DNA from 4 places in the Mycobacterium sp. NGS50 genome. Region 4 is predicted to be linked to each of the others. Evidence: riboswitches for the same ligand, from Rfam matches in the RefSeq annotation. Region 4 holds a riboswitch; each other region holds the start of a gene.
The links. Region 4 has a riboswitch for cobalamin ahead of cobN (cobaltochelatase subunit CobN). Riboswitches for the same ligand answer to the same signal wherever they lie in the genome.
Positions count from the first base shown of each region.

Region 1 (8,815 bases), on a different contig from region 4:
GCCGACGCCATGGGTCTCTACGGCTGGCTGGTCGGCCGCTGGAACCTGGACGTCACGGTGCACGAGGACGACGGTACGCAGCACTACACCGGCTGGATGGCCGCCGACTGGGTGCTCGACGGCTGCGCGGTCCAGGACGTGTGGCACGCGGAGGGTTTCTTCCACGGGACCACGCTGCGGATCTATGACCCTGCGGTAAGCGCCTGGCACATCCTGTGGATCGAGCCGCGGTTGGGAATCCGGCTCACCCAACTGGGGACAGCGGATTCGGAGGGCATCGTGCAGGACGGCATGCTGCCGGACGGATCCGCGATCCGGTGGAGTTTCCGGGACATCGGGCCGGATTCGTTCCGCTGGTGCGACGAACGCAGCAACGACGGGCGGAACTGGCGGCTGTACCAGGAGTACCGGGCCCGCCGGGTGTGACGGCTAGCTGCCCTGCACCCACTCGTCGTAGAACGCGGGCATCTCGGATGCTTTCCCGCCGAACTGCGGGTCGCGCTTCTGCAGAAACGCGCGGACGCCGTCGTTGCCGTCGCCGATGCTGGTGTAGAACATCGCCAGCGAATCGATCCGGTGCGCCTCGATGGGGTGCGGTTGGGCCGAATTGCGGTAGAGCATCTGGCGCATGAAGGCCACCGACACCGGCGAGCGATTCTTGGTCCATGCGTCGGCCAGCGCCCGGGCCTCGGTGAGCAGCGCCTCCGGTTCGTGAACCGCGCGAACCAGCCCGACGTCGTGCGCGGTGGCGGCGTCGAGAATGTCGGCGCTGTACACCAGATCCAAAGCCGTTGGCATCCCGACGATCCGGGGCAGGAACCACGTCGAGCACGCTTCCGGGACGATGCCCAGCTTGCCGAAGACCAGGCCGATGCGCGCGGTGGTCGACATCAGGCGGGCATCCATCGCCAGCGTCATCGTGGCGCCGATGCCCACCGCCGGCCCGTTGATCGCCGCAATCACCGGTTTGCGGCAGGCGTAGATCGCCAACGTCACCTGGCCGCCGGTGTCGCGTACCCGGCGCAGCTCCGGATCGTCGGGGTTGGCCATGTCGGCCAGCGACGGGGTTTTCGATCCGTCGAGACCGAACACGTTGCCGTCGCTGGACAGGTCCATGCCGGCGCAGAATGCGCGGCCCGCACCGGTGACGATCACCGCCCGCACCGCGTCCTCGTCGTTGACGGCGGTGAAGGTGTGCTGCAGCTCCGCAGCCATCTCGACGGTGAAGGCGTTCAGGTTGGCCGGGCGATCCAGAACGACGGTGAGGATGCCGTCCTCGATTTCATGCCGCATCGTGGTGAAGTCCATGCCCTGAGGCTAGTAGCTGGTCGGTTTCCCCCGGCGAGCAGACGCAGAATCGCACTGGGACGGCTGTTTGTGTGCGATTCTGCGTCTCTCTCGAAAATAGAGGTGACCCCAAGCGGGTGACCCGGTGGCCCCCGGGTGTTAGGCAGCGTCGGTGAGTGGTTCGAGAGTGACTTTGTATCCCAAGGACTCCAGTTGCTTGATGGCTTTGGTCTTGGTTCGCCCGGGCTGGTGGCGGGTGTAGTAGTCGGCGCCCGGGTCTTGGTAGAAAGCACCGTTTACCAGCATGTTCCAGGCGTCGGTGAGCATCTTGTGTTCGAGGCTGACGAGCGCGATCTGGGCCCGCCCCGACGGGCCGCGGGTGGTGCGCCGGGTCTGTAAGGGCCGGTTGCCGGCGATGCGCCGGAAGCGGGCGCTGTAGTAGGTGTCCTTGCTGCGGGCCGCTGAGAGGGCCGCGACGCCGAGGGCAGCCTTGAGGTGACGGTTACCGGGGCGAATGGCCGCGGATTTGACGCGGCCCGCTGATTCGTTGCAGCCTGGCGCTACCCCGGCCCACGACGCCAACCGCTCAGCGGTAGGGAACACGCTCATGTCAGCGCCGGTTTCGGCGATGAACACATCGGCAACGATGCAAGAAAACCCCGGGATGCTCATCAGCAGTTCCCGGACGCCACGAAAGGGCGCAATCGCCTCCTCGATGCGCTCGTCGAGGCGGGCAATGTCGGCGCTGTGGGCGTCGATGCGATCCAAATACAGCCGCGTCATGAACGCGTGATGCTCATTGAACCGTCCGCGCAGCGCCTCGGTCAGCGCGGGGATTTTCTCCCGCAGCCGCTGTTTGGCCAGATCAGCCAGCACCGCCGGATCACGCTGTCCCGCGATCAGCGCCTCCAACATCGCCCGCCCGGAAACCCCCACGATGTTGGAGGCCACCGCTGAGAGCTTGATCCCGGCATCTTCAAGCAGCTTCTCGAGCCGCTGGATCTCTTTGGTGCGCTCACGGGTGATCACCGTGCGCACCCGGGTCAGATCCCGCAACACACGAATCGGTTCCGGCGGCACAAACGACGCCCGTACCAGCCCGTGCGCCCCCAGATCGGCCAGCCACATCGCATCCGAGACATCGGTCTTACGGCCGGGCACGTTGCGCACCGCATGGGCGTTGACCAGCATCACGGGCAGCGCGTCGTGGAGCAGATAGTAAAACGGCTTCCAATAATCCGACGTCGACTCGATCACCACACAGCTCACCTGCTCAGCGATCAAATGCTCCCGCAACGCCAGAATCTGCTCGGTCGTTGACCCCCACGTGCTCACCGACGTCGTCGTGGCGCGCCGACCCCGGCCCTGAACCCGCACACACACCTTGACGTCCTTCTTGGAAACATCAAGACCAGCACACCGCGGATGAACCACCTCCATGACCGATCACCCCTTCCCGACAAAACTGTTGTTATCCAGCGTGTTCCGGGGAGAGCGAAACAGAAACAGGAGTCTCTCTCGCGTGCTCGCAGGCAACAATCCACCACCCCCGCACAACACAGGGGCGCCCTCCAGCCACCAAGCTGCTCGCCGTGCTCACCGGCAACACAGACGCAACGGGGTCAACCGAAACACCCCTCAAGCGTCAACCCGGCCGACGCCCGCTGCAACCACTTCACCAAGCCGAACGCCGCACCAAATTTTCAGACTCCACCACGGGGCCAAGCCCCCTGGATAGCTGCTCGCGCGGAGTGGCGGCGCGGTGGAGAACTAGACGCCGGTGCGGGCTTCCTTGGCCGCGGCGACCATGTTGCGCAGCGAATCGGTCACCTCGTCGGTCCTACGGGTCTTGAGCCCGCAGTCGGGATTGACCCACAGCCGTTGCGCGGGGACCGCGTTCAGCGCTGCGCGCAGCGACGCCGCCATCTCCTCGCTGCTGGGCACCCGTGGTGAGTGGATGTCGTAGACCCCGGGCCCGACGCTGTTGGAGAACCCGATCGCGTTGAGGTCGTCGAGCACCTCCATATGCGAGCGGGCCGCCTCGATCGAGGTGACGTCGGCGTCCAGGTCGGCGATCGCCCCGATGACCTCGCCGAACTCCGAGTAGCACAGGTGGGTGTGGATCTGTGTGGAGTCAGCGACCCCGGAGGTCGCCAACCGGAACGCACCGACCGCCCAGTTCAGGTAGGCGGCCTTGTCCGCGTCGCGCAGCGGCAACAGTTCGCGCAGCGCCGGCTCGTCGACCTGGATCACCGCGATGCCGGCGTCCTGCAGATCCACCGTCTCGTCGCGGATGGCCAGCGCCACCTGGTTGGCGGTGTCGGCCAGCGGCTGGTCGTCGCGGACGAACGACCAGGCCAGGATGGTTACCGGACCGGTCAACATGCCCTTGACCGGCTTGTCGGTCAGCGACTGCGCGTAGGTGGCCCACTGCACCGTCATCGGATGCGGGCGGGCGACGTCCCCGTAGAGCACCGGCGGACGCACGCAGCGGCTGCCGTAGGACTGCACCCAGCCGTTGGCGGTGGCGAAGAAGCCGTCCAGCTGCTCGGCGAAGTACTGCACCATGTCGTTGCGTTCCGGCTCGCCGTGTACCAGCACATCCAGGCCAAGCTGCTCCTGCAGCTCGATCACGGCGGCGATCTCGGCCTGCATCCGGCGGGTGTACTCCGCGTCGTCGATCTCCCCGGCGACCAGCGCGGCGCGGGCCTTGCGGATCTCGACGGTCTGCGGGAAGGACCCGATCGTGGTGGTTGGCAGCGGCGGCAGGTCCAGCCGCTCGTCCTGTGCCTCGCGGCGCGCCGTCGCCGATCCACGGTGGGCGCCGGCGGCGGTGATCGTCTCGATGCGCGCCCGCACCTGTCCGTTGTGCAGGCGTGGATCGGTTCGGCGCGACGCCACAGCGGCCGCCGAGGCGGCGAACTCGTCGGCGACCGCGTCACGCCCGTCGCGCAGGGCGCGCGCCAACGTCACCACTTCGGTGACCTTCTCGGCGCCGAACGCCAACCAGCTGCGCAGGTTGTCGTCCAGGCCGGTTTCGGCGTCCAGGGTGTAGGGCACGTGCAGCGTGGAACACGACGTAGACACAGCCACCGCGCCCGCGCTGCCGAGGGTGGACAGCTTGCCCAGCGCGGCTTCCAGGTCGGTGCGCCAGATGTTGCGTCCGTCGACCACCCCGGCGACCAGGGTCTTGCCGGCCAATTCGGGCACCGTGGCAACCGAGGCCCCAGAGCCGTAGACCAGGTCGACGCCGATCGCCTCCACCGGGGTGCGGGCCAGGGCCGCCAGCCCCGCGCCCGGCTCACCGAAGTAGGTGGCGACGAAGATCGCCGGCCGGTTGGCCGCCGAACCCAGCACGGTGTAGACCCGCTCGGCCAGGGCGGGCGCCTCCGCGGCGATGTCGGTGACCAGCACCGGCTCGTCCAGCTGCACCCAGTCCGCACCGGCCTCGGCCAGCTTGCCCAACAGCTCGGCGTAGATGTCGGTCAGTTCGTCGAGGCGGAAGATCGGTGCCGGCGCATCGTCGACGGCCTTGCTCAACAGCAGGAAGGTGATCGGGCCGATGATCACCGGGCGGGCCGGAATACCTTGATCCTGAGCCTCTTTGAGCTCCGTCAGCACCTTGGTCGGATTCAGCGCGAACTTCGTGTCAGGCCCGATCTCGGGCACGATGTAGTGGTAGTTGGTGTCGAACCATTTGGTCATCTCCAGCGGGGCGATCTCGTCGGTGCCCCGGGCCGCGGCGAAGTAGCGGTCGAGGTCGTCGGCGACACCGGCCACCCGGGCGGGCAGCGCACCCAACAGGACCGCGGTGTCGAGCATCTGGTCGTAGTAGGAGAAGGTGTTCACCGGCACCGAATCCAGACCCGCCTGCGCCAGCGCCGCCCAGGTGTCGCGGCGCAGGGTGGCGGCGGTCGATTCCAGGTCGGCGCGGCTGGTGCGACCGGCCCAGTAGCCCTCGGTTGCACGTTTGAGCTCGCGCCGCGGTCCGATGCGCGGTGAGCCGATGATGGTGGCGGTAAACGGTTGAGCGCTCACAAGTTCGTCCTTCACTCGCGGGGGTGGTCACCGCCGGCGGACGCAAACCGATCCGGTCACGGCCCATGCTGACGGGATAGCAGGTGCAACCGTGACGGCCGGACGCCCATTCCACGAGGCGGTAAGCCGCCGGACGCGGCGCGCCCGGCACAGCTGGCAGGTCTTCGGACTCACAGGCACGCACCGCTGGGTGCTCCTACTAGCCGTCGCTTCCCAGTCCTTCGACCAGTGCCGTTGACGGCGGTCGTTCCTGCTTACCGCTGCGGGACAGTCCCGGATTCTCACCGGGTTCCCTCTCGCGACGCATACGCCTCGCTCGATGCTGACGCCGCACAGGCGCCGTCAGCAGACCAGCTGCGCTTTGGAGATTACCCCGTGAACGCACTGCCGCGATCACCCCTCCGATTTTCCGGCGAGGCCTTCGCACGCGCCTCGAGTCAAAGGTCCCGTCGGCTGGCCAGCGCCTCGGCGATGGGCACGTCACCGTCGTTGAATTCGATTGTGCGCCGGATCGTCGTGCCGTCAGCCAGGGCGGCGGCGACGACCCGTGCGACGTTCTCCCGTGACACCTCACCTTTCCCGGCCTCCGGACCCAACGCGATGCCGCCGGTGGCCGGCTCCAGGGTGAGCCGGCTGGGCCCGAGCACCGTCCAGTCCAGATCGCTGGCCCGCAGATGAGCATCGGCGGCGGCCTTGGCCTCGGCGTACGGGAAGAAGGAGTTAGCCTCGGGCACACCGTGATCGGGCCCAGCGCCGAAATAGGACACCATCACGAACCGGCGCACACCGGCCTGCCCGGCGGCATCGACGACGCGGATCGCCGCGTCCCGGTCCACCGCATAGGTGCGGGCCGGGTTACCGCCGCCGGCACCCGCGCTGAACACCACGGCATCGTGGCCGGCCAGCAGGTCGGCCAGCGCGGCGGTGTCCAGTTGCTCGATGTCGGCTACCAGGGGAGTGGCGCCGGTTGCCGCGACCTCCTCGGCGTGGTCGGGGTTGCGGAAGACCGAGGTGACCTGGTCTCCGCGGTCGCTCAGGATGCGGGTCAGCTGCAGGGCGACCTTGCCGTGACCGCCGATAACGACAATGCGTGCCATGTACCCGACGCTACCCGCCACGACGTGGGCACGCGATCGGCCGGACCCTTCCGATGGGAACAAATATTAGTTTATAGTCTGGCGTGATCCGCAAAGGAGCCACCGCGAGATGTTGACCCTGCGCTTCGACATGCGCGCTCCCGCGGCGGGAGCGCCGACCGCGGAGCTGTACGCCGCAGCGATTGAGATGTGTGGCTGGGCAGAGACGCGCGGCGCGATCGCCGCGGTGCTTTCCGAGCATCACGGGACCGAGGACGGTCACCTGCCGTCGCCGCTGGTGCTGGCCGCGGCGATCGCCGCCCGCACGAACGCACTGGCGATCATGCTCGCCGCCGTGGTGCTGCCATTCTGGGATCCGGTCCGGCTGGCCGAAGAGATGAGCGTCCTGGACATCATCAGCAAGGGGCGCGTGGCCTACGCCTTCGGCCTGGGTCACCGTGCCGAGGAGTACGCACACTTCGGCATCGACATGCACCGGCGAGGCCGCTTGGCTGACGACAAGTTGACCCTGCTGCTGCACCTGTTGCGCGGTGAGCCGGTGCACCACGATGGCCGCCGCATCCATCTGACGCCGCCGTGCGTGACGCCCGGCGGTCCGTCCATCATGATCGCCGGCGGCAGCGCGCCGGCGGCCAGGAGAGCGGCTCGTCACGGACTGGGATTCATCGCCCAGACGAATTCCGGTGGTCTCAAACAAATTTACGAGGACCAGTGCAGGGCCCACGGCAGGGAGCCGGGGCCGGCGCGGTTTCCCGACGACGACGCGCCGACCACGGTGTTCGTCGCCGACGACGTGGACCGCGCCTGGTGCGAGCTCGGCCCGTATCTGCTCCACGACGCGGTGACCGCCGCACAGTACCGGCACGGCGACGACACGGTTGCCAGCATCTCGCGGGCCGCCAGCGTGGACGAATTGCGTGCCGCGCCGGGCCCCTACCGGATTTTCACCGTGGACGAAGCCGTCGGGCATCTGCGCACCGGCCGCAGCCTGCCGCTGCTGCCGCTGTGTGCCGGTCTGCCACCCGCATTGGCCTGGCCGTATCTGGAACGTGCGGCGTCGGCTGTGGCTCGAGCTGGGGGTCACGCATGAATCCGAAGACCCGAGTGGTCGTGTGGGCGACCGGAGGCGTCGGCTCCATCGCCATCGACGCTGTCCGGCGTCGCCCGGACCTGGAACTCATTGGCGTCTGGGTACATTCCGCGGACAAGGTCGGGCGCGACGCCGGCGAGCTGGCCGGAGGCACCGCGATCGGGGTCGCGGCGACCCAGGATGCCGAGGCGCTGATCGGGCTGCGGCCGGACTGCGTCGTCTACGCCGCAAACGGGCCCGACCGCGACGCCGGCGCGGTGCCCGACTATCTGCGGCTGCTCGAGGCCGGAATCAACGTCGTCTCGACGACGTCGACCAGCCTGGTGTACCCGCCGAGCTATTTTCATCCCACCTGGCGAGAACAGCTCGAATCCGCGGCGTTGGCCGGTGGCGCCTCGTTCTACGTCTCCGGTGTCTTCCCGGGATTCGGCTCGGATCAGCTGGCACTGGTGCTGGCCACCCAATCAAAGACGATCCGAACTGTGACGGTGACGGAGATCGCGCTCAACGACCACTACCCGGTCGCCGACGTCATGATGGACGGGATGGGATTCGGGCGCCCACTGGACTTCGAACCGATGCTGAGCACTCCCGGCTTCATCGAAATGGCCTGGAGTGCACCGATTCACCTCATCGCGCAGGGGCTGGGCGTTGAGGTAACCGAGGTTCGCGGCTCGCTGGAGCGCCGCGTCACCTCGCGCGAGATCGAGGTTGCCTTCGGCACGATCACGGCTGGAACGTGCGGTGCCGTGTGCACCAGGGCGGCCGGCGTCATCGACGGTCGGGAAGCCATCGTGGTCGAGCACATCATCCGGATGGCTCGCGACGTGGCACCTGAGTGGGCGACCTCGGAGTGCGATGCCACCTACTGTGTCGACATCGACGGCGAGCCCGACATCCACTGCTCGATGACGCTGGGAGCTGCCGAAGGCCACGGCGCCGGCAGGGGCGCGATGGCCGCCACCGCCATGCGCGTCGTCAACGCGGTGCCCTACGTGGTGGACGCGGCACCGGGACTACTGAGCTCGCTTGACCTGCCGATCACGCTGCCCCGCAACGCGATCTGAGGCTACCTGCCGGGCCCGTTGGGCCACTTGAGCAGTGAACCCCCATCGACGCGGATCTGTTGTCCGGTGATGTAGCGGGCGTCGTCGCTGGCCAGGAAGACCCCGAGGTTGGCCATGTCTTCGGGCTCGACATACGGGATCGGCATCGCCTGGAAGATGGTGAACAACGGCTCGGCGTCGGCACGGGTGGCCTTTTTGCCCTCATTGGTCAAATCGGGGCGGAACATGGAATACAT
Region 1 covers NZ_JCALCW010000012.1:130,935-139,749, reverse strand. The annotation lists gene AC5Y36_RS11160 (hypothetical protein) at 1-426, shown strand, start outside; gene AC5Y36_RS11155 (crotonase/enoyl-CoA hydratase family protein) at 430-1,308, opposite strand; gene AC5Y36_RS11150 (IS110 family RNA-guided transposase) at 1,447-2,727, opposite strand; gene metE (5-methyltetrahydropteroyltriglutamate--homocysteine S-methyltransferase) at 3,058-5,325, opposite strand; cobalamin riboswitch at 5,464-5,693, opposite strand; gene AC5Y36_RS11140 (SDR family oxidoreductase) at 5,763-6,422, opposite strand; gene AC5Y36_RS11135 (LLM class flavin-dependent oxidoreductase) at 6,532-7,512, shown strand; gene AC5Y36_RS11130 (NAD(P)H-dependent amine dehydrogenase family protein) at 7,509-8,579, shown strand; gene AC5Y36_RS11125 (mycofactocin-coupled SDR family oxidoreductase) at 8,582-8,815, opposite strand, start outside.
Region 1: another riboswitch for cobalamin. It lies ahead of metE (5-methyltetrahydropteroyltriglutamate--homocysteine S-methyltransferase); the one in region 4 lies ahead of cobN (cobaltochelatase subunit CobN).

Region 2 (4,906 bases), on a different contig from region 4:
CAATACCGCGCTGGCCCTTCTGGCCGGCGTCCATCGGGTGTTTGACCTTCGCCATCTCGGTGACCAGGTCGGCGATCTCGACCAGTCGCGGGTGAGCGCGCCGGCCGGTGACCACGACATGCTGGTGACCCGGCCGGTTCACCAGGGTCTGCACCACGTCGTCGATGTCCACCCAGCCCCAGTCGATCGGGTAGGTGAACTCGTCGAGCACATACAGGTCGTGAGCCTGGGCGGCAAGGCGGCGTTTGATCTCGTTCCAGCCCGCCAAGGCATCGCCCGCATGATCCTCGGTGCTGCCGGTCTTGCGGCTCCACGACCAGCCAGAACCCATCTTGTGCCACTCGACCGTCCCACCCTCACCGGTTTCGTCGTGCAAGGTGCCGAGCCGCTCCAGCACGGTCTGCTCACCGACGCGCCACTTGGCGGACTTGACGAACTGGAAGACGCCGATGCGGAATCCCTGATTCCAGCCACGCAATGCCAATCCGAAGGCCGCGGTGGATTTCCCCTTGCCGTCCCCGGTGTGCACCACCAGCAGCGGCCGGTTGCGACGCTGCCGGGTGGTCAACCGATCGTCGGGCACCGTCAGCGGCTGCCCCTGCGGCATCAGGCGGCTCCTCTCACGATGTCGGTCAGTGCCTCGGCGCTCACCTGAGGCAGCGGAATGTATTCGGCCCGTAGATGATCGGCGAGCGCGCGGGCCAGTCCCAATCGCATCCTGCCGTTCTCGCAGTCGACGACGACCGCGGAAACACGTTGTGCGGCCAGGTGATCCGCGGCTTGTCGGGACCGTTCGACGGGATCGGCGCCGGCCGTGGCCCGGCCGTCGGTGAGTACCACCAGCAGCGGGCGACGCGCCGGATCGCGGAGCTTCTCGCGCCGGATCACTTCGCCGGCCTCGGCCAGACCCTCGGCCAGCGGAGTACGGCCACCGGCCGGCACCTGATCGAGCCGCACCGCCGCGATCTCCACCGACCCGGTCGGCGGCAGCAGCACCTGGGCGCCGGTGTCGCGGAACGTGACCACGGCGACCCGGTCGCGGCGCCGGTAGGCATCGAGCAGCAGCGAGGCGATCGCGGTCTTGACGTGACGCATCCGCTCGGCGGCGGCCATCGAGCCGGAGGTGTCGACGACGAACAGCACCAGGTTGGCTTCCCGGCCCTCGCGGGTCGCGCGCCGCAGATCGGTTGCCGCCAGCAGGAGACGGCCGCCGGCGCGGCCGCGGGCAACCTGGTGCGGTGCGGCGGCGCGAACCGTCTCGAACAGATGCAGGCCGGTGCCCGCCGCGTGCAGCGGGGCGGCACCGGTGCGGCGCCCGATGCTGGTGCGGGCGCGGCTGCGCCGCCCGGCCTGGCCGTCCCCGACGCCGTTGACAGTGAAAAGCCGTGCTCGGTACGGGGAATCGGCGCTTATCGTGCTCGTTCCGCCTTGGCCGGGCGAAGATGGCTCGCCTCGATCCGGCGCGCTGCCGCCCTCAGGTCCGGGCCCGTCGGGTTCGGGTTCCGGATCCGGCTCTTCGGGCGGGAGCAGCTCCTCGAGCTGCGCCTCGTCCAGTCCGGGCGCGTCGAACGGATTGCGCCGACGCCGATGCGGCAATGCCAACCGGGCAGCTACCCGTATGTCGTCAACGGCCACCTCGTCGCGGCCCTGCCACGCCGCGTGTGCCACCGCGGTGCGGGCGGTGACGATATCGGCGCGCAACCCGTCGACGTCGAACGCCGCGCACACCTCGCCGATCTTGAGCAGTAGGTCGTCGGCCAGCCGCACCCGCGCCAGCAGCGCCTGAGCATCGAGAATCCGGGCGCGCAAACGGTTCTCGGCCTCGGCGTAGCGGCTACGGAACGCCACCGGGTCGGCGTCGAACGCCAGCCGCCGGCGCACCGCGTCGGCGCGCAACCCCGGATCGCGTGGCGCGGTGACTTCCACCGTCAGGCCGAACCGGTCCAGCAGCTGCGGACGCAGCTCACCCTCCTCCGGGTTCATCGTCCCGACGATGACGAAGCGGGCGGCGTGGGTGACCGACACCGCGTCGCGCTCGACGGTGAGCTGCCCCATCGCGGCCGCATCGAGCAGCAGATCCACCAGGTGGTCGGCCAGCAGGTTCACCTCGTCGACGTAGAGGATGCCCCGGTGTGCCCTGGCGAGCAGCCCGGGTTCGAATGCGACGACACCGGCGCTGAGCGCCTGTTCCAGCTGGATCGAGCCGACGACCCGGTCCTCGGTGGCGCCGACCGGCAGTTCCACCAGCCGCACCGGCCGCGTTTCGACGGCGGCGTCGGCGCCGAACGGTCCGTCGGGGGAGAGCGGATCGGGATCGGCGGGATCCGACGAGAACCGGTCGCCGGCCACCACCTGGATCGGCGGCAGTACCTGGGCCAGGCCCCGCACCAGCGTCGACTTGGCGGTGCCCTTCTCGCCGCGGATCAGTACCCCGCCGATGGTGGGCGAGATCGTGCTGAGCACCAGCGCCAGCGCCATGTCGTCCAGGCCGCCCGGCGCGTCCGGGTCCGCGCCGACGACGGCGGGGAACGGGTAAAGCTGTTGCATACGTGAGGCTCCGCTCGTGAGTAACGCGAAGCCGGTAATCGGACTGACCGAGAAGCATCCGTCGGATGCGCCGCGGAACACCGTAGCGGGCCTGCGTCGGAGTCGCACCGACTTCCCTGGCACCTCGCGCCGCTACCCTAGCACCGTGCCTGCACCCGATCGCCTCACCGTTGTGGGTATCGGCGCCGACGGCTGGATCGGCCTCACCGAACCGGTGCGCGCGGTGGTGCGGGACGCCGACGTGGTGCTCGGCGCGCCACGCCAGCTGGAGTTGCTGCCCGTTGTGGCAGGCCAGCACCGTCAGCCGTGGCCGTCGCCGCTGAGCGCCGGTCTGCCGGGGCTGCTGGAGGGGCTGGCCGGCCGGAAGGTGGTCGCGCTCGCGTCGGGAGACCCGATGCTCAGCGGCGTCGGCACCACCCTGGTCGGGCTGTTGGGCGCGGGCCGGGTGACGGTGTTGCCGGCGGTGTCCTCGGTGGCGTTGGCCCGGGCCCGGCTGGGCTGGTCGGCGGAGTCCACCGCGGTGATCAGCGTCGTCGGCCGCGACGTGCACACGGTGTTGCGTGAACTGGCACCGGGCCGGCGGCTGCTGGTGCTGTCCGCCGACGAGACCACGCCGGCCCAGTTGGCCGCGCTGCTGGTCGATCGCGGCTTCGGCGACAGCCGGATGCTGGTACTGGGTGACCTGGGCGGGCAGTCCGAATCGGTGCGGGAGAGCACCGCGGCGGGTTTCGCAGGCCCGGTTCCGCGGCTGAACATCGTCGCGCTGGACCTGGTCGGCCCGATGCGGCACGGCTGCGGATGGGTGCCCGGCTTACCCGATCAGGCGTACGAGCACGACGGGCAGCTGACCAAACGCGATCTGCGGGCAATCGCCCTGGCCCGGCTGGTGCCGGTGCCCGGGCAGTTGCTGTGGGACGTCGGTGCCGGTGCCGGGTCGGTCGGCATCGAGTGGATGCGCGCCCACTCGGCCTGTCGCACCGTCGCCGTCGAAGCAGACGAGGCCAGGGCCCAACGTATTTCAGCCAACGCACGCAACCTCGGCGTACCGGCACTCACCGTGGTCCACGGTTCCGCGCCGGCGGCGCTGGCGGGTCTGCCGGCACCGGATGCGGTCTTCATCGGCGGCGGTCTGAGCCGGCCCGGGGTACTGGCCGACTGCCTGGCCGCGCTGCGGCCCGGCGGCCGACTGGTCGCACACGCGGTCACCCTGGAGACCGAGGCGCTGCTGGCCGCCGGGTTCCGCGAGCACGGCGGCGAGCTGACGCGCATCCACGCCGAACACGTTGCCCCGCTCGGTACTTTCACCGGGTGGACACCGGCGCGCACCGTCACACAGTGGGCGCTAACGCTGCCGTGATCGGTCCCGGCCCGGATCGTAGAGGTGACTCTCCCCGGCGCACGAATCGTGGCCTTCGGTGAGTGCCCTTCCGACCAGGATCACGGCGGCTTGACGCAGGCCCGCCGCCTCAACCTGCCCGGCGATGTCGGCGAGGGTGCCGCGCAGCACCAACTCGTCGGGTTGCGACGCCCGGTAGACGACGGCCACCGGGCACTGCGGCCCGTACTCGGGGGCCAACTGGGCCATCAACTCCCGAGTGCGGGTGATGGCCAGGTGCAGCACCAGGGTGGCGCCGGTGGCCGCGAACGCGGCCAGTGATTCACCGGCCGGCATTGCCGTGGAGCGGGCCTGGGTGCGGGTGAGCACCACCGACTGCGCCACCAGCGGCACGGTCAGCTCACGGCCCAGGACCGCGGCGGCGGCGGCGTAGGCCGCCACACCCGGAGTGACGTGCCACGCCACCCCCGCCGCGTCGAGCCGACGGGTCTGCTCGAACACCGCGCTGTAGAGCGACGGATCTCCGGACACCAGCCGCACCACCCGGTTCCCGGACTCATGGGCCCGCACCAGCCGTTCCACGATGGCGTCCAGGTCCAGATCCTGGGTGTCGACGAGTTCGGCCGCACCAGAACAAACTTCGAGCACATCCGGATCCAGGTAGCTGCCCGGGTACAGCACCACCTCGGCGTCGGCCAGCAGTCGGGCGGCACGCACCGTCAGCAGGTCCGCAGCGCCCGGACCGGCGCCGACGAACTCGACCGGCGTCCTCATCGCACCCACCGTGGCGTCCACACCCGGCCCGACGGCGTCACCCTCGTCGACGACGCCCCCACCAGCAGCAGGCATTTCATGTCGATCGCGTCGGTGTCCAACTCGCCCAGGGTGGTCACGGTCAGCGACTCGTCGGCCCGGCCGATGTCGCGGCCGATGACCACCACGGTCTGCGGAAAGCGGTGTTCCAGCAGCACTTTGCGTGCGATTGCGATCTGGTCGGGCCGGGCACGCGATGCCGGGTTGTAG
Region 2 covers NZ_JCALCW010000023.1:76,768-81,673, reverse strand. The annotation lists partial or broken gene cobO (cob(I)yrinic acid a,c-diamide adenosyltransferase) at 1-607, opposite strand, end outside; gene AC5Y36_RS17045 (magnesium chelatase subunit D family protein) at 607-2,547, opposite strand; cobalamin riboswitch at 2,560-2,689, opposite strand; gene cbiE (precorrin-6y C5,15-methyltransferase (decarboxylating) subunit CbiE) at 2,693-3,904, shown strand; gene cobM (precorrin-4 C(11)-methyltransferase) at 3,890-4,657, opposite strand; gene AC5Y36_RS17030 (precorrin-2 C(20)-methyltransferase) at 4,654-4,906, opposite strand, start outside.
Region 2: another riboswitch for cobalamin. It lies ahead of AC5Y36_RS17045 (magnesium chelatase subunit D family protein); the one in region 4 lies ahead of cobN (cobaltochelatase subunit CobN).

Region 3 (8,815 bases), on a different contig from region 4:
CCAAGTGGATACGTTCCTCGGCGACACCGTGATTGATCAGCATCTCGCGGGCGATGGTGCTCATCCCCAATGGACCGCACAGGAACCATTCGTCGACGCTGTCGGGCCGCAGGCTGGTGGTCAGCCATCGCTGCAGCTTCTCGTCGTCGACGCGCCCGCGTAAGTCCGGGGTGTGCAGCGGGTCACCGGACAGCACGTGCCGGACCTCCAACCGGTCGACGTAGCGGGACTCCAGCCGGTCCAGATCATGCCGGAACATCGTCGACTCCTTGGTGTGGTTGCCGTAGATGAGGGTGAACCGGCTTTCGGTTTCGATCTCCAGCACCGTTTCCAGGATCGACAGCACCGGGGTGATCCCGCTGCCGGCGACCAGCCCGACGTAATGCTTTTGCGCCAGCGGCTGCAGCGGTGTACCGAAGCGTCCGGTGGGAGTCAGCAGCTCCAGCACGTCGCCGGCCTTGAGCTGGTCGGCCACAAACGACGAAAAGGCGCCGCCGGGAATGTGTTTGACGGCGATGCGTAGTTGGGCCCGGGTCGCCGGCGCGCAGATCGAGTAGTTGCGCCGCACACCTTGGCCGCCGAGGTCGGTGCGCACGGTGACGTGTTGGCCGGGTTCGAAGCGGAACTCATCGCGCAACGCCTCCGGTACGGCAAACGTCACCAAGGTGCTGTCGGCGGTGATGGGATCCACCGAGGCGACCGGGATCCGGCGAAAGACGGCGTGCGAGGCGCTGGATCGGGCCGGCATCCGCACCGGAACCAGCCGTCCGAGTTTGCGGTTGAGCTCCTTCCATTCCCGGTACTCCTGCGGGTTGAGCTGCTGACCGAAGACGGTGGCGATCGCGGCTTCCCGTTCCAGGTAGGCCTCTTCATTCCGTCGCCATGTCCGCACATACCGGTAGAACGGCACCGAGGGGTGTAGATGGTGCACCAGATGGTAGTTCTGGGACAGCATCAGCGGGGTGTACAGCCACTCCATCCCGACCCGGGTCCGGGTGGCTTGGTAGCGGTTGCTGCGTTGGGTCGCCGCCAGCCCGTGATGCGGCAACCAGTCGAACCACCACACCAAAAAGACCAGCCCGATGCGTTGCGGGATGAGGAAGACCACCGCCAGCGTCCAGATGTGGCCGGTGGTGATCGCGACGATCAGCCCGACCACGCTCAGCAACAGCATCCCCAATGTCTCCGCGACTTCGGGTTTGGGTCGACTCCGCAACGTGCGGAGGATGAATCCGCCGTAGAGCAGCTCGGGAACCGGCCAGCGCAACGGCATCTGCCACCACCGGGAGTGCGACGCCCAGGCGTCCGGGTCGTTGGCGTCGTCGTTGGAGTGGCGGTGGTGCTCGATGTGCAGGAATGCGTACGTCGGAAATGAAATGATCGGCACCACCAGCAGGAATGCCAACCGTCCGATCAGCCCGTTGACCCACCGGGTGGTGCTGATCGCGTAGTGGATGGCGTCGTGTACCACGGTGAACATCACGAAGGTCACCGCGGCATTGACCATGATGGCGCTCCAGGCCGGCATCCAACCCTGAACGTAGCCCACTGTCGATACCACGAACGCGGTCAGCGCGGTCAGGTAGACCGCGACGGTCGGCACTGCCAACCGGGGTACCGACTCACCGGGATCCGGCAATGCGTGGCGCGCAGCCGGTTCCGCAGGGTGATCTGGCGCTTCGCTGATTGACATTGCGGCCTCCAGTTCGGTTCTCCTCGTGAATCTACGCACTCGGCGCCCGCGCGGATGATGTCTTGAGCGGACGAAGTTTTTGCCTGTCCTCGTCGCGCCGAGCCGATGAATGTCTGGACTTGGTCGCGGCAGGACGCCGTCAACCGTTGCGGCGGCGCATCAGCCGGGAAAGACCCAGTGCACCAACGGCTCCAACGGCGGCCGCAGCCAACGCCTGGCGCGCACTGAGACCGTCGTCCAGCTGGACCCGCGGCGTGATCACGGCCGACCCCGGCACCACGGCCGGCGGCGGGCGCAGATTCTCCGGGGACGTCGCGGCCCACGCGGTGGAGAACAGGATCAAACGTGCCGTGATGTAGGCGAACACCATCAGCCCCAGCACCGGCCCGAACGCTGCCCCTGCCGGCCCGCCCAGGACCGAGCGCAGATAGATCGACGCGACCTGCTTGAACACTTCGAAACCCACCGCCGCGATCAGCCCGGCCCGCATCGAGCTCACGAAGCTGATCGATTCGCGCGGTAGCCGGGCGATCATCCAGGTGAACAACAGCCACGACACCAGCAACGACATCAGCAGCGACGCCGCGCGCAAGATCCCGCCCAGCGCCATGAAGTCGTGCACGCCAATCCACCCCAGCAGCTTGGCCATCAACGACGGATCGCCCAGCGCCGTCAATGCCAGGGTGAGCACGATCGCCAGGAACGCCGACAGCAGCGCGGCCAGATCGGACAGCTTGGTACGCACAAACCCGGGCGGCTCGGCCCGCTGCTCCCACATCTGGCTCAGCGCCTCACGCAGTTTCGCCATCCAACCCAGCCCCGCCCAGCCGGCGACGGCCAACGCGACGATGCCCACCGAGGTGCGCGATTGGATGGCCGAGTCCATCAGGTCGATCAGCTGCTGACCGAACGCGCCGGTGACCGAGGACCTGATCCGGTCCTCGATCTGGTGCAGCAGATCGGGCCGCCGGGACAGCACGAATCCCCCGGCGGCGAAACCCACCATCAGCAACGGGAACATCGCGAAGATGGTGAAGTAGGTGATGCCCGCCGCGTAGAAGTCGCCCTGACAGTCGTTGTAGCGTTCCTGCGCCTGCATCACCCGGTCGAACCAGGGATACCGGGCACGGAGCCGCTCGAGGATTCCTGGTTCTTCCGGTCGGGTCATGACGTGGCGGCCAGGAATCCCAGTCGGTCGTACACCCGCTCGACGGTCTCCGAGGCCACCGCACGGGCCCGCCGCGCCCCGGTGGCCAAGATCGCCTGCAGTTCAGCGGGATCGTCGAGCAGTTCGTCGACCCGGGCCTTGATGGGTGCGACGAACGCGTGTACCGCGTCGGCGGTGTCCCTTTTCAGGTCGCCGTAGCCGCGTCCGGCGTAGCCGTCGACCAGCGCGCCGACCGCGGACCCGGTGACCGCGGCCTGGATCGTGAGCAGATTGGACACCCCGGGTTTGGATTCCGGGTCATAGCGGATCTCCCGCTCGCTGTCGGTGACCGCCGACCGGATCTTCTTGGCGCTGACCGCCGGATCGTCGAGCAGGCTGATCAGCCCGGCGTCGCTGGCCGCCGACTTGCTCATCTTGGCGGTCGGGTCCTGCAGGTCGTAGATCTTGGCGGTGACCTTCGGGATCATCAGATCGGGCACGACGAAGGTGTCCGGGTAGCGCGCGTTGAAGCGCTGGGCGACGTCGCGCGCCAACTCCAGGTGCTGGCGCTGATCCTCCCCGACCGGCACCAGCTGGGTGTCGTAGGCCAGCACGTCGGCGGCCTGCAGCACCGGGTAGGTGAACAGACCGACCGTGGTGGCGTCGGCGCCCTGCTTCTGCGACTTGTCCTTGAACTGCGTCATCCGCGACGCCTGACCGAACCCGGTAAAACAGCCCAGCACCCAGGCGAGTTCGGTGTGGGCGGGCACGTGGCTCTGCACGAAAATGGTGCTGCGGGCCGGGTCGATCCCCAGCGCCAGGTACTGGGCGGCCGTCACCAAAGTGCGCTGCCGCAGCGTGGCCGGGTCCTGCGGGACGGTGATCGCGTGCAGGTCGACGACGCAGAAGAACGCCTCGTGGTCGTCCTGCAGCCCGACCCACTGGGTGACCGCGCCCAGCGCGTTGCCGAGGTGCAGTGAGTCAGAGGTGGGCTGGACGCCGGAGAAGACACGGGTGCTCATGATCCGTCGATCTTGTCACGGCCGTACTCGACGGTCACCGGTGCGTGGTCCGACCAGCGCAGCGCGTAGGCCGCCGCACGTTCCACTCGCGCCGCGCCGGCCCGCGCGGCCAGCCGGGTGTTGGCCAGCTGGTAGTCGATGCGCCAGCCGGCGTCGTTGTCGAATGCTTTGCCCCGCCACGACCACCAGGAGTACGGCCCCGCCACCCCCGGGTGCTGTTCGCGCACCACGTCGACCCAGCCGTCGGCCAGCAGGTCGGACAGCCATTGCCGCTCGCTGGGCAAGAAGCCGGACTTCTTGAGGTTGCCCTTCCAGTTCTTGATGTCGTGCTCGGTGTGGGCGATGTTCCAGTCCCCGCACACCACCGCGTCGCGGTGCTCGCGGGACAGCACCGCCATGCGGGCGGCCAGCGCCGCCATGAAGCGCTCCTTCTCCAGCTGGTGCGCGGTTTCGGCCTCCCCGGTGTGGACGTACACGCTGGCCACCGTCAGCGGGGTGGCCGTGTCCGGCATGTCCAGGTCGACCTCCAGGTAGCGACCGTGCCGCGCGAACTCCACGTCACCGTCCAACCCGGTGCGCACCGCGGTGAACGGCCGACGGCTCAGCACCGCAACACCGTTGCGGCCCTTCAGGTGCGCATCGGCCGAGGCCAGGTGCCAGCCGGTGGCCAGCGCGGGCGCCAACGCGGTGGTCAGCTGGTCATCGTCGGCGCGGGTTTCCTGCAGGCAAACCACGTCCGCGGCGGTCTGGTCCAGCCAGACCAGCAGGCCGAGGTTGTCGTCGGAGCGTTGCTTGACCGCTGCGCGGATGCCGTTGACGTTGACGGTGCTGATGATCACGGGTCACGACATTAACCAGTGTCGTGATCCCAGCTGCTGGGCAGCATCGGCACCGCCGCGCCGCGCCCGGCCACCGTGGTCAACCCGGTCGGTCCGTCGCCCGGGCGTGACACGGCGCCGGCGAAACCGAGCGCACCGGCGTCGGAGTCCGACGGCTCGAGGTCCATGTATTCGTAGCCCCGGCCGAGTTGGGTGGCCTTGACCCGCCGGCGGCGCCGGGCTGCGGGCTGCTCCTCGGCGGGCACCGGTGCCGCCGGGGCCTCGGCGCTGTCGGGCTCGGGGGCCTTGCGGGAGCGGGCGCTGCTGGCCGCTGGACGCCGGGCACCGGCGGGCAGCGCGCCGGCCAGGTAGGCCAGACCCTGCATGGTTGCCGACGGCGGGCCGGCGGGCGTGGGGGGCGGGGCTCCGGGCGCCGGCGGTGCAGGTGTCGCCGCGGGAGCCGGGGCCGGAGCGGGCGCGGGCGCCGGCGCCGGTGTGGGAACCGGGGGCGGGGCCGGGCTCAGCGCCATAAACGGCGGCGGGCTCGGGATGAGCACCGGCGGGACGGGTTGCAGTCCCGCCAGCCCGGCCAGGCCCGCGAGGCCGGTCAGCATCACCGGGGCCGCCGCCAACGGCACCAGCGGGATGGTCAGCAGCGGCAGGAAGGCCGGCAGCAGGATCAGCGTCTCCTCGAGCAGGGTCTTCAGCAGCGCGATGGTGTCGGTGATGATCGTGCCGATGGCCTCGATGGTGGTGAACAACAACGTGTAGGCGATCGCTGCGGGGTTGCCGGACGAAAACGCCAAGGTGAGGTCCGCGCTGATGAACGCAAAGGTCTGCGACAGGAACGCGGCGTAGGTGCCGAAGTCCATCGGATAGCCCAGCGCGAACGCGATGTTGAACGGGTCGAGGAACGAAATCGGGTTTCCGACCCACGGCAGATACGGGTCGATCCCGTTGAGCAGCGACTGCAGGTAGGGATTCGCCATCAGCTGGTTGATCATCGGCTGCAGGTAGTTGTTGTAGAAGTCGGTGTAGCCGATCTGCTGTAACCACTGCTGGATGTCGCCCTGCTGATCCGGCGGTAGAGCTGGACCGTCGTCGGCGGCGGCGTTGGCCGTGAGGATCGTCGGTGCGGCCGTGCTCTGCGGCGCGCCGGCCACCGCCGCGGAAGCCACCGCCTGGTAGGTGCTCATCACGGTGGCGGCCTGCACCCACATCCGCGCGTAGTCGGCCTCGTTCAGGGCGATCGGGATGGTGTTGAGGCCGAAGAAGTTGGTCGCCAACAACAGCCCGTGTACGGCATGGTTCGCGGCCAATTCGCCCAGCGTGGGCATGGTCGCCACGGCGGCGGTGTAGGCGGCGGCCGTGGTTTGCTGTCCGGCGGCCATCGCGGCCGCGTTGAGACTTTCCTGCGACAGCCACGCCAGGTACGGCGCGTGGGCGGCCGCGTAGGTTTGCGCGCTGGGTCCTTCCCAGGCCCCGGCCGTGACCGCCCCCAGCAGCGCGGTCAGCTCACCGGCCGTCTCTTCGTACTGGGTGCTCAGCACGCTCCAGGCGCCCGCGGCCGCCAGCATCGGACCCGCTCCGGGACCACTGGACAGCAGGGTCGAATGCACCTCGGGAGGGCTGGCCATCCAGATGGGCGCGGTCATCGACGTTCGTCGGCTCTCTCGGGGTGCACCGCCCCGGGTCGCAGGATGCGATGACGCCAGTGTCCTGGCTCTCGGATCACAGCTCGCCTCGCCTTCCAACTCCGCAAAGAGCCGTGGCGGTTGAGGGTCGCTCCCCGATGACAGTGGCGGGACCGCGCCGGATTCACACCGGCTTCCTGCAACGTCATCGCCTTACCTGCGGAATTATTGCACCAGGCCTCGTCTGCCACGATCAATGGGCGAAATCCACTGACCGGAAAGCGATGCGCATGCCGACCTCATCCGCCCAGGGCGGTCGCACCCGGACCGACCTGTGCCCGGGTGCGCTACGGCCCTGGCCTGCCGGGGACGGACTGCTGGTCCGGCTGCGGCTGGTGGGGGGACGGCTGCCCGTCGCGTCGTTGACCCGGCTCCTGGCGGTCAGCGACGAGTTCGGCGACGGGCGACTGCACCTGACCAAACGCGCCAACCTGCAACTGCGCGGGCTGCCCGGGCGCGACCGCCAGCTGGATCCGGCGGTGCTGTCCGCTCTCGAGGCGACCGGGTTGTTGCCGTCGCGCACCCACGAACTGGTCCGCAACATCCTGGTTTCCCCGCAGAGCGGATACGGCGGCGGGCGGGCCGATCTGCGCCCGGTAGCCCAACGGCTGGATGTGCTGCTGTGCGGCGATCCGCGATTCGCCGGGCTGCCGGGCCGCTTCCTGTTCACCCTCGACGACGGGCGGGGTGATCTGCTCGACCGGCTGACGGCACCCCGGGGCACCGATCTGGGCCTGGTTGCGCTCAGCGAGACCGAGGCCCAACTCCGCATCGGTCAGCAGTGGGGCAAGGTAGTGCGCGTGGAAGACTCCCCCGGCCACCTTGCCGCGCTGGCGCAGGCGTTCCTCGCCGCCCGCGGGAACGGGGTGGATGCGCCCTGGCACATCCGGGAGTTGACCGCGCCGCTGGTGCCTGCCGGCACCGCCGATCCGCGGCTACCCGCCCCGGGCGGCCCGCTGCACTACGGTGCGGTGCCCGGCGGCATCCATCAGGAGATCCCCGGCGGGGTGCTGACCGCCGACCTCGCACGCGCGTTGGCCGAGACCGGCGGCACCTCCGACCTGGTCGTGACGCCGTGGCACGGCATCCTGATCCCCCGAACACAGGAGACGATTGCGTGACCGGCCCAGCTGGGCGCCCGACCCGGCGCTACCCGTACATCGATGACGGCCCGGCGATCTACGTCGAATCGTTCGCGACGATCCGGCGCGAGTCCGACCTGTCGCACCTCCCCCCGGCGGCCGAAGGGCTCGCGGTGCGGATGATCCACGGGGCCGGTCAGACCGACGTGGCCGGTGACCTGGTGATCCACCCCGACGCCGTTCCGGCCGGGCGCGCCGCACTGGCCGCCGGCGCACCGATCCTGTGCGACACCCGGATGGTGGCGGTCGGGGTGACCGCGGGCCGGCTGCCGGCCGGCAACGAGGTGTTGTGCTATCTGCGCGATGACCGGGTTGCGGCGCTGGCCGCCGACTGGGGAACGACCCGTTCGGCGGCGGCGGTCTCGCTGTGGGAGCCGGTACTGGCCGGTGCCGTCGTCGCGATCGGCAATGCGCCGACCGCGCTGTTTCACCTGCTGGAGCTGATCCTGGACGGCGGTCCGCGGCCGGCGGTGATCGTCGGCTGCCCGGTGGGTTTCATCGGCGCCGCCGAATCCAAGGATGCCCTGGCGGCCCTGCACGCCGACCACGGCATCGATATCCCGTTCATCACGGTCCGGGGCCGACGCGGCGGCTCGGCGATCACCTCCTCGGCGCTGAATGCGCTGGCGTCGGACGCCGAATGAGCGGACGGTTCTACGGGGTGGGGCTGGGCCCCGGCGATCCCGAACTGATCACCCGCAAGGCCGCGCGGATCATCGGCGCTGCCGACGTGGTGGCCTATCACGCCGGGGTCAACAAGGCGTCCTACGCCCGGACCATCGCCGCTGACCTCATCGCCGACGACGTGATCGAGGAAGAGTTGCGCTACCCGGTGACCACCGGGGTCACCGACCATCCCGGCGGGTATGCCGGGGCGCTCGCCGATTTCTACGAGGCCTCCGCGGCACGGCTGGCCGCCCACCTGACCGCGGGACGCACCGTGGCACTGCTGACCGAGGGCGACCCGCTGTTCTACGGCTCGTTCATGTACATGCACGACCGGCTCGCCAGCCGCTTCGACACCGAGATCATCCCCGGCGTACCGGCATTCAGCGCCGCCACCGCCGCGCTCGGCGCGCCGCTGGTGCGCCAGACCGACGTGCTGACCGTGCTGCCCGGCACCCTGCCCGAGCACGAACTCGCGGCGCGACTGGCCGACACCGACGGCGCCATCATCATGAAGCTCGGCCGTACCTTCCCCGCCGTGCGGCGCGCCCTGTCCGCCGCCGGACGCCTCGAGCACGCCCGCTACGTCGAGCGCGCCAGCCATCCCGAGCAGCGCTGGCTGCCGGTCACCGA
Region 3 covers NZ_JCALCW010000023.1:67,353-76,167, forward strand. The annotation lists gene AC5Y36_RS16995 (fatty acid desaturase) at 1-1,693, opposite strand, end outside; gene yhjD (inner membrane protein YhjD) at 1,833-2,861, opposite strand; gene trpS (tryptophan--tRNA ligase) at 2,858-3,862, opposite strand; gene AC5Y36_RS17010 (exodeoxyribonuclease III) at 3,859-4,701, opposite strand; gene AC5Y36_RS17015 (PPE domain-containing protein) at 4,713-6,335, opposite strand; cobalamin riboswitch at 6,373-6,537, opposite strand; gene AC5Y36_RS17020 (ferredoxin-like domain-containing protein) at 6,605-7,495, shown strand; gene AC5Y36_RS17025 (precorrin-8X methylmutase) at 7,492-8,160, shown strand; gene AC5Y36_RS17030 (precorrin-2 C(20)-methyltransferase) at 8,157-8,815, shown strand, end outside.
Region 3: another riboswitch for cobalamin. It lies ahead of AC5Y36_RS17015 (PPE domain-containing protein); the one in region 4 lies ahead of cobN (cobaltochelatase subunit CobN).

Region 4 (8,815 bases):
CAACCGTGATGACGGCCTACGAGGCGACCGCCACCTCCGCCGTGGCGGCCGCGCCCCAGCTCGAGCCGGCGCCACCGGTGCTCAAGGCGCACTCGACGGCGGCCCAATCCGCAGACGCCACACCGCCGGAGCCACCGCAATGGTTCCTCGACTTCGCGAAGTGGCTGGAAGGACTCGTCCCTCAGCCGCCCTACCCCGACAGCGGCGAGTACCCGCTGTACGCGGAGCTGCTGGAGTTCTTCGACAAGATCGGGTTCGGCGACATCTCCGACCCGCTGGCGCAGTGGTTCGCCAGTCTCGGGGGTTCATCGTGGTTGCCGCCGGCCGGGGTGCCCGGATCGTGGCTGGGCTGGACCGGCAACCCGCTGAGCTATCTCAACCCGGCCTACCTGGCCTACATCCTCTCGGTGCCGCTGGACCCGGGGTCTTACATCGCGTTCACCAGCATCGTGATCATCGACGATCTGTTGGCGATCATGTACACCGCGTTGTTCAATCCCCAAGCCCTGGTCCTGGTCGCACCGCTGGCGTTCATTGAGATCGTCGGGTCGACGATCGGCAACACCGTGCAGGCGCTCAACTACCTGATCACCCAGACGGTGCTGTTGCCGGCGCTGTTGCCGCTGTTGGCCGGTTCGGCTGTGCTGGCGCCGGCGGGGGTGCTCGGCGGTCTCGGCATCGGAGCCTTGGCGCACCTGGCACCCGCCGTTCCCGCCGTGGGCTCATCCGTCCCGCCGTCGCTGGGGGCGACTCTGGCCCAGCCGGTTTCGGCACCGGCGCCGACACCCACATCGGCACCGGCCCCCGCGCCGCCGCCGGCGCCGGCACCGGCCCCCACCCCGCCGAGCGGTGCCCCGCCGCCGACTCCGGCAGGGCCGCCGTCGGTGAGCATGCCGGCCGCGATGTACATGGTCGGCGACTTGGGCCTGGGTGCCCGACGCGCGGCGGGCACCAGCGCCCGCAAGAGGCCGCTGCCGGATCCGGACAGTGCCGATATCGCTGTGGCCGAACCGGCTTCGGGGCAGGCGAGTCCGCAACGGCGCCGGCGCCGGGTGAAGACCGGCATGCTCGGACGCGGGTACGAGTACATGGATCTAGAGCCCGATCCCGCACCGGAGCCGGCGTTGGTGACGGCGTCGGATCGCGGTGCTGGACGGCACGGTTTCGCCGGCACGCATCAGATAGCCACCGTCCGGCCGGCGGGGCTCACCACGCTGGTCGAGGACAGGTTCGGCGGCGGCGCGGTGAGCCCGATGATGCCCAACACCTGGACGGCGGACGAGCCCTAACCGCCGCAGCGGATCCGATTCCCGCTGCGGTCCAACGGGTCCGATCCCAATCCCAGGTACTTGTCGCGCAGCTTGTCCCACAACTCGAGCTGGGTCCAGTCGGGTTCGTCGCGCATCTGCTGGTCGTTGGTGAGGAATGGATTCGGCAGCATGACCGTCATCATCTGCTCATCGCGCCCGTTGTAGAGACGCACGCCCCAGGACATCGGGTGGCCGTCCTTGCCGATCCGGCGATACAACTCGGCGCGGGTGCAGCGGCGAATGCGGCCCAGCTCGGTACCGCTGGCGCGGTGCTTGCCGATGCACAGGTGAAAGTGCCAACGGCCGAAATCGACGGTGGCGTAGCCGTCGAGCATCGAGATCCGCTTGGGTGCGTTGGGTGCGGCCACTTCCCAGGCGGCGCCCTGCATGATGATGCCGAACCAGATGTCGTCCCAGTATTCGTCGAAACACAGGTGCAGCAGTTCCAGCAGGCTGTTCTGGTCGGTGGGCAGCGGCCAGAGTTGTTCGCGGCCGCGGTCTTCGGTGTCGACGATCGGGGGATCGGCGATGACGCTCGCGGTGTCGGCTGCTGTGACAGTGTTCTCGGTCATGAGGTTCCCTTCCTGTTTCGGTCCTGGCGAACCTGGGGTTTGCGAGTGAGCACGCAGTCGCCGCACAACCCGCCGCCGGGCGTGCGGTAGAACAGGCAGCAGGTTGTGCGCCGGTAGCCGGTGCCGGATGCGGCGAAACGCACGGCGCCGGTGAGCCGTTCGTCTGCGCACAGGGTGCGCGCGAGTTCCCAGCCCGGCTCGGTTGCCAGGGTGCGGGCGGCTCCGAGAACCGCGGACGCGGCGTTGCCGCGCAGCAGCAGCTCCGAGATCGGGCCGAGCCGGCGCACCGCGTCGGCCAGCGGCGCCAGATGCCGGTCCAGGATCATGTCGGCCAATCGTGGCTGCAGGTTTTCCCCCTGCCAGGCCAACGGATTCGGCAGGTGCAGCCGAGCGGTGCCGTCGGATTCGCGGTACCACAATTGTTCGGGAGCCAGATCCACCAACAGTCCGTGCTGGGCGAGCGCACCCAATCCGATCGACCAGAGCCGCGCCGCGTGCCCCAGGAACAACGTTGACACCGCCACCCGGCGATCCGCGGACCCGAGGCGCTGCGCGACGTCATCGACCGCCTGCGACAGCAGCCGCTGGTCGGTGTAGAGCCGGGTTACCGCGTGCCAGCAGGCACCATCGGCCGGCCCGGTCGAGACCGCGAAATAGGGGCTGACGGCCGACAACTCGCCCAGCGCCGAAACCGTGTGGGCTTCGGGCGCGCAGCGCAGTGAACTCGGTGCCCGCCCGCGCAGCAGCTGCGGCAGATCACGCAGTGCGACAGTGTCGGCATCAGCGCCGGAACGCACCGTGACAGCGTCAGGATCGGCGGCGGTGACGATAGCTTCGGAGGTTTCGGTGGGCGTCGCCGCATGCCACCCCTCTCGTGACAGCACCCGGATCAGTGCGGCACGCAACGGCTCCGGGGCGTCGACGCGAGCGGTCCGAGCGCCAGTTCCGGTGCCGAATGCGAACATGCCGCTGGCCGAGTCGAAGCGCAACGTGTCGGTGTCGAACATCGCGCCGATGCGCCCCGCCAGCATCAATTCCTCACCGACGGTATCGGTCAGGGTGCCGGCCGGATCCAGCAGCCAGACCCGATCGGCCACCCGCAACGCCAGCTCCAGGTCGTGGGTGCTCAGTATCACCGCCAACTGCTGGTCGCGGGCCAGCTCGCGCAGCAACCCGAAAAGACCGGCCCGCGAAGACACATCGAGGAAGGCGGTCGGCTCGTCGAGCACCAGCAGCCCCGGCCGCTGGGCCAACGCCCGCGCGGTCAGTACCCGCTGGCATTCACCGTCGGAGAGCTCCGCCGCCGGCCGATCGGCCAGATGCTGCGCGCCGGTGGCCGCCAGCGCCCAGTCCACGATCTGCTCGTCGGCCGGACGCAGCCGGGCAGCCAATCCCAGGTGCGGAATGCGGCCGAGCCCGACCAGTTCCCGGGCCGACAGCAGCCCCGGTTCGATCCGCTCGGTCAGCACCACCGCGACCCGGCGGGCCAGCTCGTCACGGGGCAGCCCGGTGAGGTTGGCGCCGTCGAGCAAGACACGGCCGTCGAGCGCGGGCTGCAGCCCGGCCAACGTGCGGATCAGGGTGGACTTGCCGGCGCCGTTGGGGCCGATCAGCACGGTGAGTTCGCCGCGGCGGGCCCGTGCCCCCAGCCCGGTTGCCACCGTCACCGACCGGCGCCGGGTGCGGTAGCCGATTGCCAGATCAACAAGTTCAACCGCCGGCGTCATGCGGGCAACCCCGATCCGCGACGGGTCCGCAGCAGCACGGTGATCACAACCGGGGCTCCGACCAGCGCCGTGACCGCGTTGACCGGAATCACCAGGTTGCTACCCGGCACCTGGCTGACGATGCCGCACCCGAGCGCGGCCGTCGCACCCAGCAACGTCACCGCCGGTACCACCACACGATGATCGGAGGTGCCGACGGCGATGCGGGCCACATGCGGTACCACCAGGCCGAGGAAGGCGATCGGCCCGCAGAACGCGGTCGTCACACCGGCCAGCAGCGACGCCGAGCCGACCGTGATGACCCGCGCCCGGCGCACGTTGATACCCATCGTCGCCGCGTAACTCTCGCCGAGCAGCAAGGCGTTGAGCGGCCGGATCGTCAGCGTCGCGGCGACCAGCCCGACCGTCACCAGCGGTAGCAGTAGCCGCAGATCGGCCCAGCCGGTTCCGGCGAAGCTGCCCAGCCCCCACAGCAGAAACTGCTGCACCCGCTGCGGGTCGGCGTAGACCATCGCCAGACTCACCAACGCGGTGCTGGCCGCGCCCAACATCACCCCGATCAGCAGCAGCGTCGCCGCCGAACGGGTCCAGCGGGACAGCGTCAGCACCAGGGTCAGCATCGCCGCGGCACCCAGCGCTGCCGCGATGACCCCACCGGCGCGGCTGGCCCCGGCCATACCGGCGGCGAATCCAGCGCCGGCCGCCCCACCGAGCAGCACCACCAGCGCCACGCCGAGGCTGGCGCCGGAACTGACGCCGAGAATGTAGGGGTCGGCCAGGGTGTTGCGGAACAGCGTCTGCAGTTGCAGGCCGGCAACCCCGAGCGCGGCCCCGGCGGCCAGCGCGGTGAGCACCCGGGGCAGCCGCATGTTCGCCACGATCACCTGCCAGCGGGGATCGGAGGGTTGCATGCCCAACAGCACCCGGACGGTGTCGGCCAGCGGCACGCGCACCGGACCGAGCACCAGCCCCAGCAGCGCCAGCGCCAGCACTGCGGCGGCGAGGCCGGCCAACACCAGCGTGGTGCGCGTCGGTGTTCTCATCGGGCCACTCGTTGGTAGAACTCGAATGCATGGCCGGGGGCCAGCTCGGGGTGCAGGATCGCAACCAGGTCGCCGAGCAGCAGATCCGGTCGCGCCGTCCCGCGTTCCCAGTAGGTGTTGTGACCTTGCGTCCCGACGGCCTTGGTCGCCGACCACACCTGTCCGCTGCGGACCGCGGCGAGCTCGCCGTACCGACTGTCCTGGGACACCGCGTCGCCCACCGTTTTCCAATCGTCGGTGACCAGCCACAGGGGTGCGCTTCCGGCGCGGGCGTACACCGACTCGAAGTTCAACTGCCGGTTCTCGGCGCCGGTGTCCGCCAGCCACGGGTAGACACCGCCGGCATCGGCGACCAGGCGGCCGGAGTAGCTGCCGCCGGTGGGCATCGACCAGCTGCCCGAATACATGGTGCCGACCAGCACGTCGACCGGCGTGGCCGACGCGGCCTGTGCGGCCAGGGCGCGGTAGCGGTCGCGGATGGCCTGATACGCGTGCCCGGCCTGCCGCTCGGTTCCGGTCAGCGCGGCGAACATCTTGACCCATTCGGCCCGGCCCAGCGGCGTGGGCTCCAGCCATTCGGCGTCGGCGACCACCGGGACGCCTGCTTCGCGCAGCTTGGGATAGCCGGGGTCGTCCATGCCCGGGGTGACCAAGACGTCGGGGCCGGCGTGCAGCACGGTCTCGACGTTGATCTGGCCGCCCGGTGCGTAGCCGACGATCTGGCCGGCGTCGATGCGTCGGCGGATCTGCGGATCAGCGACCGTGGCCGGGCTGGCCACTCCGGTCACCACGTCGGCGGCGCTGAGCTCGGTGATCATCGCGAGATGCGTCGTCGAACCCGAATACAGGCCGCGTACCGGGATCGTGATCTGTTGGGCGTGGGCGAGCTCGCCGGCCGGCGCCGGTGCAGGCGCACCGCAGCGCACCAACACATAGGACACCGGTTCGCCGCCGAGATAGGGGCGCTTGACGGTCAGGACCTGGTAGCTGTTGTGGTAGTCGATCGAGAAGTTGGTGGCCTCCGACAGTGTCGATTTGTCCGGGAAGTAGTCGGCGGCCGGATCGAAGTCGGTGATGCAGCCCGGCCGCGTATCCGTTGCGGGGGAGGCGTGTTCGGCAGAGCAGCCGGCCATCGAGATGGCCAGCGCTATGGCTAGCGTGCGGGCTACCCGCAGCGCACCGGGCATGGGCGTGCATCAGCTTCCTCGGGGTACACCGCCCCGGTACGCAGGACGCGATGACGTGAGTCTCCTGGCTCTCGGATCACTGTTCGCCTCGCCTTCCAGCCCCACACGTGGCGGGCCGTGGCTGTTGAGGGTCACTCCCCGATGACAGTGGCGGGACCGCTCCGGAATTGCACCGGCTTCCTCATGTCGTCATCGCCTTACCGGCGACATTCTCGCATGTTCGCTGCGTTAGGCTGGCCGCCGTCTCGTGGCAAACAGGAACCCGGTGGAAATCCGGGACGGTTCCGCCACTGTGAGGGGCGCGTGTTGGGGGCGTGTTCCAAGTCAGATACTGGCCGCGGGCATCCGACGACAAGGGGCGCGAACCCCTCGGGAGGACCCTCGTTATGCGACGCATCGCCCTGCTGTCCACCTCGGACACCGACCTGCTGTCCGCACGCGCCAGTGGCGCGACATTCCGGCTCGGCAACCCGGCCCGCCAACCGATCGAACCGGTGCTGGACGGCGCCGACGTCGTGGTGCTGCGGGTGCTCGGATCATCCGCCGAGATCGAAAGCGAACTCGCGGTGGTCCGCGAACGCGGGCTGCCGCTGGTGGTGCTCGGAGGCGAGCGCGCACCCAACGCCGAGCTGATGGAGTGTTCGACGGTCCCGATCGGTGTGGCCGCGCAGGCGCACGCCTACCTGGCCGAGGGCGGGCCGGCCAACCTCGCCCAGCTACATGCGTTCCTGTGCGACACAGTGCTGCTGACCGGGGAGGGTTTCCACGAGCCGGTGGTGATCCCGGAATGGGGATACGCCCAGCGGGAAAGGGGCGAGCCGGCCGAGGCTGCGGACGCGGTGCGGGTGGGGGTGCTGTACTACCGGGCCCACGAGGTCAGCGGCAACGCGGGCTTCGCCCACGCGCTGGCCGACGCCATCGATGCGGTCGGCGCAGCGGCCGGTATACCCATCTTCGCGGCGTCACTGCGCAACGCCCCCGACGAGCTGTTCGACGCGCTGGCCACGCTGGACGCCGTGGTGGTGTGCATGCTGGCCGCCGGCGGCGCGATGAACGCCACCGCCACGGTCGGCGCCGGGGACGACGACGGCGCCTGGGACGTCGAGCGGATCGCCGCGCTGAATATCCCGGTGTTCCAGGGGTTGTGCCTGGCGTCGTCGCGGACGGATTGGGAAAGCAACGACGACGGGGTGTCCCCGCTGGATTCGGCGACCCAGATCGCCATCCCCGAATTCGATGGCCGCATCATCACGGTGCCGTTCTCGTTCAAGGAGATCGACGACGACGGGCTGCCGCACTATGTCGCCGATCCGGAGCGCTGCGGTCGCGTCGCCGGCGTGGCGGTCAAGCACGCCCGGCTGCAGCGGGTGCCGAACGCACAGAAGAAGCTGGCGCTGGTGCTGTCGGCGTATCCCACCAAGCATTCCCGGGTTGGCAACGCGGTCGGCTTGGACACCCCGGCGTCGGCGGTGCGGCTGCTGCACCGGCTGGCCGCCGCCGGCTACGACGTCGGCGACGGATTCGGGGTGCTGGACATCGATGACGAAACGCTGGCCGGGGACCGGCTGATTCACACCCTGATCGAGGCGGGCGGGCAGGACGAGGACTGGCTGAGCGCCGTGCAGTTGTCCGACGCGCAGGTGCGCGTGAGCACAGCGCAGTACGCCGAGTGGACCGCCGAACTTCCGGCGGAACTGCGCGATGCGATGACCCAGGCGTGGGGTCCGGCGCCCGGCAGGCTTTTCGTCAACGACGACGGTGAGATCGTGTTGGCCGCAATGCGATCCGGCAACATCGTGCTGATGATCCAGCCGCCGCGTGGATTCGGCGAGAACCCGGTGGCGATCTACCACGACCCGGATCTGCCGCCGAGTCACCACTATCTGGCCGCGTACCGTTGGCTGGGCAGGGGTTTCGGTGCGCACGCGGTGATACACCTGGGCAAGCACGGCTCGATGGAATGGCTGCCCGGCAAAACCGCGGCGCTGTCTTCCGCCTGTGCGACCGACGCCATGATCGCCGACCTGCCGCTGATCTACCCGTTTTTGGTCAATGATCCCGGCGAGGGCGCCCAAGCCAAGCGGCGGGCGCACGCCACCATCGTCGATCACCTGATTCCGCCGATGGCGCGGGCGGAATCCTACGGTGACATCGCCCGGCTGGAACAGCTGCTCGACGAGTACGGCAACATCGCGACGATGGACCCGGCGAAGCTGCCGGCGATCCGCGGCGAGATCTGGAACCTGATGCGCGCCGCGGAGATGCACCGCGATCTGGGGCTCGACGAGCGGCCCGAAGATGAAGAGTTCGACGACTTCCTGCTGCACGTCGACGGCTGGCTCTGCGAGATCAAAGACGCCCAGATCCGCGACGGGCTGCATGTACTCGGCGGCGCGCCGGTCGGCCCCGAGCGGGTGAACCTGGTGCTGGCGATCCTGCGCGCGCCGCAGGTGTGGGGCGGGGTCGACCACGCGGTGCCCGGGCTGCGGGCCGCGCTGGGACTGAAAGACGACGCTCCTGCGGCGGCGGTGGACGAGATCGAGGGCCGGGCACGCGAACTGGTGGAAGCCATGGAGGCCGCGGACTGGGCGGTGGGCGCAGCCGACGCGCTGCATACCGATCCCGAAGTGTCGCGCGTACTGAGATTCGCTGCCACCGAAGTAGTTCCGCGGCTGGCCGGCACCGCCGCCGAACTGGATGCGGTGCTGCAGGCGCTGGCCGGCGGGTTCGTGCGACCGGGCCCCTCCGGGTCGCCGCTGCGCGGCCTGGTCAACGTGCTGCCGACCGGACGCAACTTCTACACCGTCGACCCGCGCGCCGTGCCGTCCCGGCTGGCGTGGCAGACCGGGCAGGCGATGGCCGACTCGCTGGTGCGGCGCTACCTCGACGACACCGGCACCTACCCGGAATCGGTGGGCCTGTCGGTGTGGGGAACTTCGGCGATGCGCACCTCCGGCGACGACATCGCCGAAGTGC
Region 4 covers NZ_JCALCW010000014.1:8,526-17,340, reverse strand. The annotation lists gene AC5Y36_RS11890 (PPE family protein) at 1-1,289, shown strand, start outside; gene AC5Y36_RS11885 (DUF7676 family protein) at 1,286-1,882, opposite strand; gene AC5Y36_RS11880 (ATP-binding cassette domain-containing protein) at 1,879-3,609, opposite strand; gene AC5Y36_RS11875 (FecCD family ABC transporter permease) at 3,606-4,652, opposite strand; gene AC5Y36_RS11870 (ABC transporter substrate-binding protein) at 4,649-5,839, opposite strand; cobalamin riboswitch at 5,877-6,066, opposite strand; cobalamin riboswitch at 6,063-6,193, shown strand; gene cobN (cobaltochelatase subunit CobN) at 6,226-8,815, shown strand, end outside.